2 linked regions of the Amycolatopsis mediterranei genome follow. The protein of the gene in region 2 interacts with the protein of the main gene of each other region in a pairwise test. Links are inferred from orthologs where the notes say so. Each region holds a gene or a part of one and is shown on either strand. Other genes may lie near its edges.

Region 1 (4,018 bases), 770 kb from region 2 along the record:
CGAGGACGCCGGCCAGTGCCCAGCGGCGGCCGGTACCGGCCGGTCCACCCGGCAGCCAGCGCCGGATCAACCGGCCGCCCGGGCCGACCGTGCTCGCATCGGGCGACAGCTGGTCGGCCAGCCAGGAGAGCCGGTCGTTGACGGGAGAGCCCGGATCCCGGGCGGACTGCTCGAACACACGATCGACGTTAGGGCCCGCGGGGAGGGTCCGACAGGGGTGGCGTCGCTTCCTGTGGACAACCGGGGTGTTGTGGATGGTTTCCGGGACCGAGCCCGGGAGCGGCCGGTTCCGTCGTCCGCCCGTGGTACGGGCGCTAGCTTCGGGGCAAGACCGTCCGCTGGACGACGACCCCCAGCACGCCGGGACCCGTGTGCGCCCCGATCACCGCCCCCAGCTCGGAAACCACGCAGCCCGCCGAGCGCGGCACGGCCTCCTCGAGCCGGTTCGCCAGCTCGACCGCCCGCTCCGGCGACGCGAGGTGGTGGACGGCGAGCTCGACGTCGTCCTCGGCCGCCGCCTGGGCCGCGAGCTCGACCAGGCGCGCGATCGCCCGGTTCATCGTGCGGACCTTCTCCAGCGGCAGGATCCGGCCCTCGGACATGTGCAGCACCGGCTTCACCGCCAGCGCCGTGCCCAGCAGCGCCGCCGCCGGGCCGATCCGGCCGCCGCGGCGCAGGTGGTCCAGGGTTTCCACGACGAACAACGTCGACGAGCAGCCGGCCGCCGTCACCGCGGCGGCCTCGACGTCGGCCGCCGAAGCTCCGGCGGAGGCGGCCGAAGCGGCGTGCAGTGCGGCGAACCCGAGGCCCATCGCGGTGGTCCGCGAGTCGACGACGCGGACCCGGTCCGGCCCCACCTCCTGCGCCGCGAGCACCGCCGCTTCCCAGGTGCCCGACAGCTCGCGTGACAGGTGCACCGACACGATCGCGTCGGCGCCGTCGGCGAACGCCGCCTGGTACTCCTTGACGAACTCGGTGGGCGTCGGCCGCGACGTCGTGACGATCTTCCGCTGCTTCATGGCCTCCGCGACGGCCGCCGGTCCGGTCTCGACGCCGTCGAGGGAAACCACGCCGTCGACCAGGACGTGCAGGGGCACCACCCGGACCGCGTGCCGTTCGGCGAAGCCCTCCGGCAGGTGGGCGGTGGAATCCGTGACTACGGCGACCGACACGCCGTCAGCCTACGTGGCCGGGGGCCAGCACCGGCGCCAGCAACACGGACATCGCCGCGCCCACCGCGGCGTGCCCCGGCCAGCCCCAGTGCATGCCGTCCGGATTGCCCGCGCCGCTGAGCACGTGCTCCCCGACGACGGCTTCGAGGTCCAGCAACGGAACTCCCGCTCGCGAGCTCCAGGCCGCCATCGCCGCCGCCGCGGCCGGGCGCGCGGTGTGCACGCCGCCGTAGGCCGCCGCGCGGTGGACCGACGGCAGCCAGCCGAAGATCGGCAGCTCGGGCCGCAGGACGCGCAGTGCGCCCACGGCCGTGTCGAGGTACTGCACGGTGAGTTTGGCCGGCAGCACCGTGGGCCGGCCGCGCAGCGCCACCGCCAACCGCGGCTGCGCGGCGAGATAGGCCTTGCGCACGACGCGCCGCACCGGGTCGGGCCGCAGGTACCGCAGGCCGGTGCGCAGGTAGGTGGGCAACGGCGAGGGCAGCGTGTCCATGCTGCCGATCGCGAACACGACCGCGTCGACGTGGTGCAGGTCGGCCCAGACCCGCGGGTCGCCGGTCAGCGACCACCAGGCGTCCCGTGCGTTCCAGCCGATGCCCGCGACCAGGTCGGCGGTGCCGCCCAACGCGGCAGCGGCCACATTGGGCCACAGCCGCGGTTCGTCGGCGGCGCAAGGTCCTTCGGGACCGTGAAAGCTCAGCGAATCGCCGAACACCAGCAGGCGCGGCCCCATCGGCTAGCCGTGCATCCCCGCGTTGTAGGCGTGCAGCCGCCACTTCCCGTCGCGGCGGCCCAGCTCGACCCAGTGGCAGTTCGAGATCCCGCCGAGCGACGGCCAGGCCACGACCGGCAGGTCCAGCAGCCGCGCGGTCAGCGCGATGATCAGGCCGCCGTGCGCGGCCAGCAGCACGGTGTCACCCGCGTCGGAGTTGGCCTGCTGCAGGTCCGTGACGACTTCCCCCGCGCGGTCGGCGACGTCGACCCGGCTCTCGCCGCCCGGCGGGGCCCAGGTCGCGTCGGTGCGCCAGCGGTCGCGTTCACCGGGGTAGGCCTGGTCGACCTGCTCGCCGGTGAGCCCCTGCCATTCGCCAAGGTGCGTCTCCCGCAGCCGCTTGTCGATCCGCAGCGGGACGCCGATGGCGTCGGTGAGCACGGTGGCGGTGTCGGTGGCCCGGCGCAGGTCGGAGGCGATGACGAGGTCCGGGGAGAAGCGGGCCAGTGCGGGCACCGCGAACCGGGCCTGGTTCCAGCCGCGCGGGGTCAGCGCCGAGTCGAGGTGACCCTGCATCCGCCCGGCGGCGTTGTAGTCCGTCTCGCCGTGACGCCAGAGCACCAGCCGCCGCGGGCTCACGGGACGTCCGGGTCCTCGTCGGCGGGTGGCTCCTCGAGACCGGCCACCTCGATGCGCGGGCAGTCCTTCCAGAGCCGCTCGAGGCCGTAGAACGTGCGCTCTTCGACGTGCTGGACGTGCACGACGACGTCGACGTAGTCGAGCAGGACCCAGCGCCCTTCGCGGGCGCCTTCGCGGCGGACCGGCTTGTGCCCGCTCTCGCGCAGTTTTTCCTCGACGTTGTCCACGATCGCGCCGACCAGGCGCTCGTTGGACGCGGAGGCGATGACGAAGGCGTCGGTGATGACGAGCTGCTCGGACACGTCCAGCACGACGACGTCGCTGGCCTTCTTGTCCGCCGCCGCGTGGGCGGCCGCTACGGCCAGCTCTCGAGCCTCGGACGTGGCTGCCACAGTGCTCCTTTTCCAGATCGGGTTCGCCCGAGAAGGGTACCCGCAGGGACCGACAGTGGTTCAGTCGCTCTTCCGGTACAGGTCCTTCTTGGCGATGTAGCGGACGACGCCGTCGGGAACGAGGTACCAGACCGGCTCCCCGCGCTCGACCCGATCACGGCAGCCGGTGGACGAAATGGCCATCGCGGTGACCTCGACCAGGCTCACCTTGCCGCTGGGCAGGTGGTGGGAGTTGAGCCGGTAACCGGGCCGCGTGACCCCGATGAAGTGCGCGAAGTCGAACAGCTCGTCGGCCTTGTGCCAGGTCAGGATCTGTTCGAGCGCGTCGGCGCCGGTGATGAAGAAGAGCTCGTCTTCGGGGTATTCGGCGTGCAGGTCGCGCAGGGTGTCGACGGTGTAGGTCTGGCCGCCGCGGTCGATGTCCACGCGGCTGACCGAGAAGACCGGGTTGGACGCGGTCGCGATCACGGTCATCAGGTACCGGTCCTCGGCCCTGGTCACTTCGCGATCGGTCTTCTGCCACGGCTGCCCGGTGGGGACGAAGATCACCTCGTCGAGCCCGAACCGGGACTGGACCTCGCTGGCCGCGACGAGGTGGCCGTGGTGCACGGGGTCGAAAGTGCCGCCCATGACCCCGATCCGCCGTGGTGACATGACCGGAGAGCCTATAAGGCCGAGCGCCAGGAGGCCTGGTGCTCTTCGCCACCTCGCCCGACCGGGCAGAATGTGTGATTCAGGTCACATTACGGCTGGTATCGGTCGCAAACTCTCCGTTCGCGGCGCCGCCGATTCCCGATCTGTCGGTGTCATGGGGTAGACGTGGGGACGTGGACACGACCAGCACCACCCCAGCCCTCCGCGACCGTGCCGAGACCCTCCTCCGGGCATTGGCCGGCGACTCGGCGAAGCTGCGCGAAGACCAATGGACGGCCATCGAGGCCTTGGTGGCGCAGCGGCGCCGCGCGCTGGTCGTGCAGCGCACCGGGTGGGGCAAGTCGGCGGTGTACTTCCTGGCCACGGCGTTGCTGCGCGAACAGGGCAGCGGGCCGACGGTGATCGTCTCGCCGCTGCTGGCGCTGATGCGCAACCAGATCTCGGCGGCC
Region 2 (5,224 bases):
ACCACCCGACTGGGTGCACGCGTGGCTGTCCGAACGCGCCGACCGCGCCCGCCGGGCGGAAAACCGCGCCGAGGCGGCGGGCCCGAAGGACGAGGAGGCGGCCGCCCGGCGCGCTGCCGATCGGGCGGCCCGCGTCGAAGGCGGCGTCGCGGAGCTGAAGGTCTGGCTGACCGACCGGATCGGGGCCGGTTTCGCGCGCTTCGAGCGCAACGGCGGGGAAGAGCTGCGCACGGTCGCGGCGCGGATGGTCGACGCACAGGCGTCGGGCCTCGCGGGCGGCTTGCGCCGGGCGGCGGGGATCGTCGGCCGCCGCGACTGGCCGGAGGCGCTGCTGGCCGAGCTGTCCCAGCTGTACCTGCTCGCCGACGCGGCCACGCGCCTGGAGTCGCTGCCGCCCGCGCTGGCGGATACCGTCCGCACGCGGCTGGGGTTTTCGGTGGAGACGGCCCGGGTGCTGGAGACCGGCGAGCGCGTCGCGGACGACTGGCTGATCACCGGCGCGGCGGACGAGGAGAACGACCGGCTGCTCACCCGCCGGACGTGGTTGCGCGGCCTCGGCACGGGCCGGGACGCGCTGGTGCTGTCGTTCGCCCCACCGGGCCGTCCCCTGGACGCGACGCTGCCACCGGGCCACCGGCTGACCGCCGAACTGGCGTTCTACCCGGGCGCGGCGCCGCTGCGGGCCCTGGTGGCGGAGCGCGGAATCCCCCTCGCGGCTCCGACCGCCGAAGGGGGTTCGATCGCGGACGCCTTGGCGGCGCACACACAGGCGATGGCGGCGGACCCGTGGCTGGAGCGCTGGCCGGTGCTGTTGTCGGGCGTCACCCCGGCGGAGCACGCAGGCGGCTGGTGTCTGTCCGAAAAGGACGGAACGGCGATGCCGCTGGTGCCGTACGCGTTCCCGTGGTCACTGCCGGCGCTGTCGGCGGGGCGCCCGTTGACGGTGGCCGGCGAGTGGAGCCCGGCGGGGTTGCGGCCGCTGACGTGCTGGCACGAGAACCGGGCGGTGCGGCTGTGACCGTTTTCCACTACTACCACCAGGAATCCGAGGTGTCCCGATGAAGGCCTGGGAAGACCTCGTCGGCACCGCCCTGCTCGGCACCCGGCGGCGCGCCCTGGACCCCGCCGCCCAGCCGGCCGCCGTCCGAGAGCTCATCGCCGGCCGTGCCGATCCCGCCGAACAGCTGCTCACCGCCGCGGCCGTGCTCAGCACCTACCGGCGGGCCGGGCGGCGGCCGCTGCACGACGTCCGGCCACTCCCCGTGGCCGCCGCCGACGAACGGCCCTTCGTGCCGCCGCCGGCCCGGGAGCGGCTCGGCCGGCTGCTCGCCGCCAGTCACCCCGACCTCCTGCTCGAGTGGCTCGGCATCGTGGCAGGCACCGGCTACCGCGTGCCGCCGGAAACCCTGCCGCTGCTCGCCGAGGCCGCGCGCACCAAGGTCGCCCTGCGCGGGCCGCTGGCGGCCGTCGCCGGGTCCGTCGGCGCCTGGCTCGGGCAGCGGAACCCCGACTGGGCGTTCCTGGCCGCGCCTGCCGAAGAATCCGGAGACGTCTGGCAGTACGGCAGCCTCGCCCAGCGCCGCCGGTGGCTCGGCACCAAGCTCGCCCAGGATCCCGACGCCGCCCGCGAAGCCCTCACCACGTCGTGGAAGACCGAGCCCGCCGACATCCGCGCCGACTTCCTCGGCGTCCTCGCCGGGCATGTCCGGGCCGGCGACGAAGCCTTCCTCGAGGCTGCGCTCGCCGATCGGGCCGCCGCCGTCCGCGAACAGGCCGCCGATCTGCTCGGCCGGCTGCCGGGCACGCGCTACGGCCGGAGCATGGCCGAACGGCTGCGCCCGCTGGTCCACCGCCGGGACCGGGTGCTCACCGTCTCCCTGCCCTCCGGCGATCGCGGCGACGGCACCGTCCGGCTGCGCACCCTCGTCGCGGCCGCGCCGCTGTCCTTCTGGGCCGAGTTCGGCCCGCCGGCCGAGGTCGTGCGGATGGCCGTCGAAGGCTGCCCGGCCGCCGTGCTGCGGGACTCCTGGGCCACCGCCACCCTGCGCCAGCGCGACGAAACCTGGGCGCAGGCCCTCATCGGCGCCGACCCCGGCGGGCGCACCACGCCGCCGCTGCTCGGGGTGCTGAGCCCGGCCGGCCAGGCCGCCACGGTCGGGCACCTGGTGAGCCGGCTGCCCGTCGAATCGTTCGCGCGGCTGGTGCACGAACTGCCCCGGCCGTGGACGAAGGAACTCGGCACCGCGCTGCTCGACTGGATCGCCCGTCAGGACGACCACCGCCTGGTTTCGCACGCCGCCGTCGTGATCGCGCGCGCGGTGCCGCCGCAGTGCCTGCGCCACCCGCTGGCCACCACCCGCCTGACCATGGACGCCGGGCCGTGGCGCCGGGCGCTCACCGAAACGCTGAACTTCCGCCGCGAAATGTACGAGGAGCTCGCATGACCGCCCCCGCCACCGTCCTCCGGCCGCACGCCGAGCAGGACCACGCCGCCGAGCTGGCCGCGCTGGCCGCCGCCGACGAACGGGCGAAGCCGCCGAACTGGAACCTCTCGCCCTGGGCCGTCGTCGAGTACCTGCTCGGCGGCACCCTGCCGGACGGCACGGTGATCACGCCGAAGTACGTCGGTCCGCGGCGGCTGATCGAGGTCGCGGTCGCCACGCTCGCCACCGACCGCGCGCTGCTGCTGCTCGGCGTGCCCGGCACGGCGAAGACGTGGGTGTCGGAGCACCTCTCGGCGGCCATCAGCGGCGATTCGACGCTGCTGGTGCAGGGCACCGCGGGCACGTCCGAGGAGTCGATCCGCTACGGCTGGAACTACGCCCGGCTGATCGCCGAGGGCCCAAGCGCCGCCGCCCTCGTCGAAAGCCCGGTGCTGCGCGCGATGCGGGACGGCAAGCTGGCCCGGCTCGAGGAGCTGACGCGCATCCCCGCCGACGTCCAGGACTCGCTGATCACGATCCTGTCCGAGAAGACGCTGCCGGTCCCGGAACTGGGCACCGAGGTGCAGGCCCGGCCGGGCTTCAACCTGATCGCAACGGCCAACAACCGCGACAAGGGCGTCAACGAGCTGTCCAGCGCGCTGCGGCGGCGGTTCAACACGGTCGTGCTGCCGCTGCCGGACAGCGCCGAGGCGGAGGTCGAGATCGTCAGCAGGCGGGTCGCCGAGCTGGGCACGGCGCTGCAGCTGCCCGCGGAGGCCGCCGAGCTGGCCGAGATCCGCCGCGTGGTCACGGTGTTCCGCGAGCTGCGCTCGGGCCGCACCGAAGACGGCCGCACGGCGGTGAAGTCACCGTCCGGCACGCTGTCGACCGCGGAGGCGATCAGCGTGCTCACCGGCGGGCTCGCCCTGGCCACCCACTTCGGCGACGGCGTCCTGCGCCCGCACGACATCGCGGCGGGCATCCACGGCGCGGTGGTCAAGGACCCGGTGGCCGACCGCGCGATCTGGATCGAATACCTGGAGACCGTGGTCCGCGAACGCGACGGCTGGGCCGACTTCTACCGGGCGGGCCAGGAGCTTTCGTGACGGCGACCCACCTGCTCGGCATCCGCCACCACGGCCCGGGATCCGCCCGGGCCGTGGCGGCGCGGCTCGCCGAACTCGAACCCGACGTCGTGCTCATCGAGGGGCCACCCGAGGCCGACGCCCTGGTCGAGCTCACCGAAGACCCGGCCATGGCACCCCCGGTCGCGCTGCTGGCCTACGCGACCGACGACGTCTCGCGCGCCGCGTTTTGGCCGTTCGCCGTCTTCAGCCCCGAATGGCAGGCGCTCGCCTACGCCCGCGAGGCCGGGATCCCGGTGCGGTTCTGCGACCTGCCGGCCGCGAACACGTTCGCCGCGGGGCCGGACGAGCACACCGGCCCACCGGTCGACCCACTCGCCCTGTTGGCCTCGGCCGGCGGGTACGACGACCCGGAACGCTGGTGGGACGACGTCGTCGAGTCGCGGCGGGACACCGAAAGCCCGTTCGAAGTGATCGCCGAGGCGATGAGCGCGGTGCGGGAAGACGAAAAACCCGCGCAGGGCAACGAAGCCCGCCGCGAGGCGTACATGCGCTCGGTGCTGCGCCGCACCCGCAAGGACGGCTTCGAGAACATCGCCGTCGTCTGCGGCGCCTGGCACGTGCCCGCGCTGGCGGATCCGCTGCCACCGGCGTCGCACGACCAGGCCGTCCTCAAAGGACTCCCGAAGCGGAAGGTCGCGTGCACCTGGGTGCCGTGGACGCACGGGCGCCTCGCCACGGCCAGCGGCTACGGCGCCGGCGTGCGATCGCCGGGCTGGTACCACCACCTCTTCACCACCCCCGAAGACGTCACCACGCGCTGGCTGACCGGCGTCGCCGCGGTGCTGCGGGAGGAGGACCTGCCGGTCTCGACCGCGCACGTCATCGAGGCGGTCCGCCTGGCCGAGACGCTCGCGACGCTGCGGGGCCGGTCGTCGGCCGGGCTCGCCGAGGTCACCGAAGCCACCCGGTCCGTGCTGTGCGGCGGGGACGAGGTGCAGGTCGAGCTGGTCACGCGGCGGCTGGTGGTCGGCGAACGGCTCGGCGAGGTGCCCGAGCGCGTCCCGCAGCCGCCGCTGGCCGCGGACCTGACCGCAACCGCGAAACGCCTGCGGCTCAAGAAGGACCCGGTCGTCAAGGAGCTCGACCTCGACCTGCGGACGCCGGGCGGGCTCGATCGCTCGAAGCTGCTGCACCGGCTGCGGATCCTCGGCATCGAGTGGGGCAGCCGGGAGGCGTCCGCGCGGCGGAACAAGGGCACCTTCCGCGAAACCTGGGCGCTGGCCTGGGAACCGTCGTTCGAGGTTGACCTGGTCGCGGCCGCGGTGCACGGCACCACCGTGCCGTCGGCGGCCACCGCCGCGGTCCGGGGCACGGTCGAAGGCACGCCACCGCTGGACGAAGTCACCACGGCCGTCGAGAACTGCCTGCTCGCCGACCTGCCGGAGGCGCTGCCCGAAGCACTCGCGGCGCTCGACGCGCGCGCGGCGGCGGACGCGGACGTCGCCCGGCTGATGTCGGCCCTGCCCGCGCTGGCCAGGGCGACCCGGTACGGCAACGTCCGCGGCACGGACACCGGCGCGTTGCGGGCGGTCGCCGACCGGATGCTCGACCGGATCTGCGCCGGCCTGCCCCCGGCCGCCCACGGCATCGACGACGACGCCGCGGCCCGGCTGGCCAAGCTCGTCGACGGAGTGCACGACGCGACCTCGCTGC

Evidence for each region.
Region 1: the proteins of ISP_RS30575 (region 2) and rsfS interact in binary tests that used the Escherichia coli proteins (3 or more experiments, as listed by UniProt). The link is inferred for Amycolatopsis mediterranei from one-to-one orthologs.

What each region holds. Positions count from the first base shown.
Region 1 is NZ_CP100416.1:7,660,434-7,664,451, forward strand. Bases 1,218-4,018 are described here. They hold rsfS (ribosome silencing factor), read right to left. Parts: upstream 2,916-4,018; coding sequence 2,520-2,915; downstream 1,218-2,519. Other genes in these bases: octT (diglucosylglycerate octanoyltransferase), read right to left, coding at 1,218-1,905; ISP_RS34330 (histidine phosphatase family protein), read right to left, coding at 1,909-2,523; nadD (nicotinate-nucleotide adenylyltransferase), read right to left, coding at 2,976-3,545; ISP_RS34345 (RecQ family ATP-dependent DNA helicase), read left to right, coding at 3,743-4,018. In the rest of the region: ISP_RS34315 (ComEA family DNA-binding protein), read right to left, coding at 1-178; ISP_RS34320 (DegV family protein), read right to left, coding at 315-1,172; more of octT, read right to left, coding at 1,177-1,217. UniProt on the Escherichia coli protein: Functions as a ribosomal silencing factor. Interacts with ribosomal protein uL14 (rplN), blocking formation of intersubunit bridge B8.
Region 2 is NZ_CP100416.1:6,890,398-6,895,621, forward strand. Bases 1,486-4,484 are described here. They hold ISP_RS30575 (ATP-binding protein), read left to right. Parts: upstream 1,486-2,440; coding sequence 2,441-3,529; downstream 3,530-4,484. Other genes in these bases: ISP_RS30570 (DUF5691 domain-containing protein), read left to right, coding at 1,486-2,444; ISP_RS30580 (DUF5682 family protein), read left to right, coding at 3,526-4,484. In the rest of the region: ISP_RS30565 (SWIM zinc finger family protein), read left to right, coding at 1-1,018; more of ISP_RS30570, read left to right, coding at 1,059-1,485; more of ISP_RS30580, read left to right, coding at 4,485-5,224.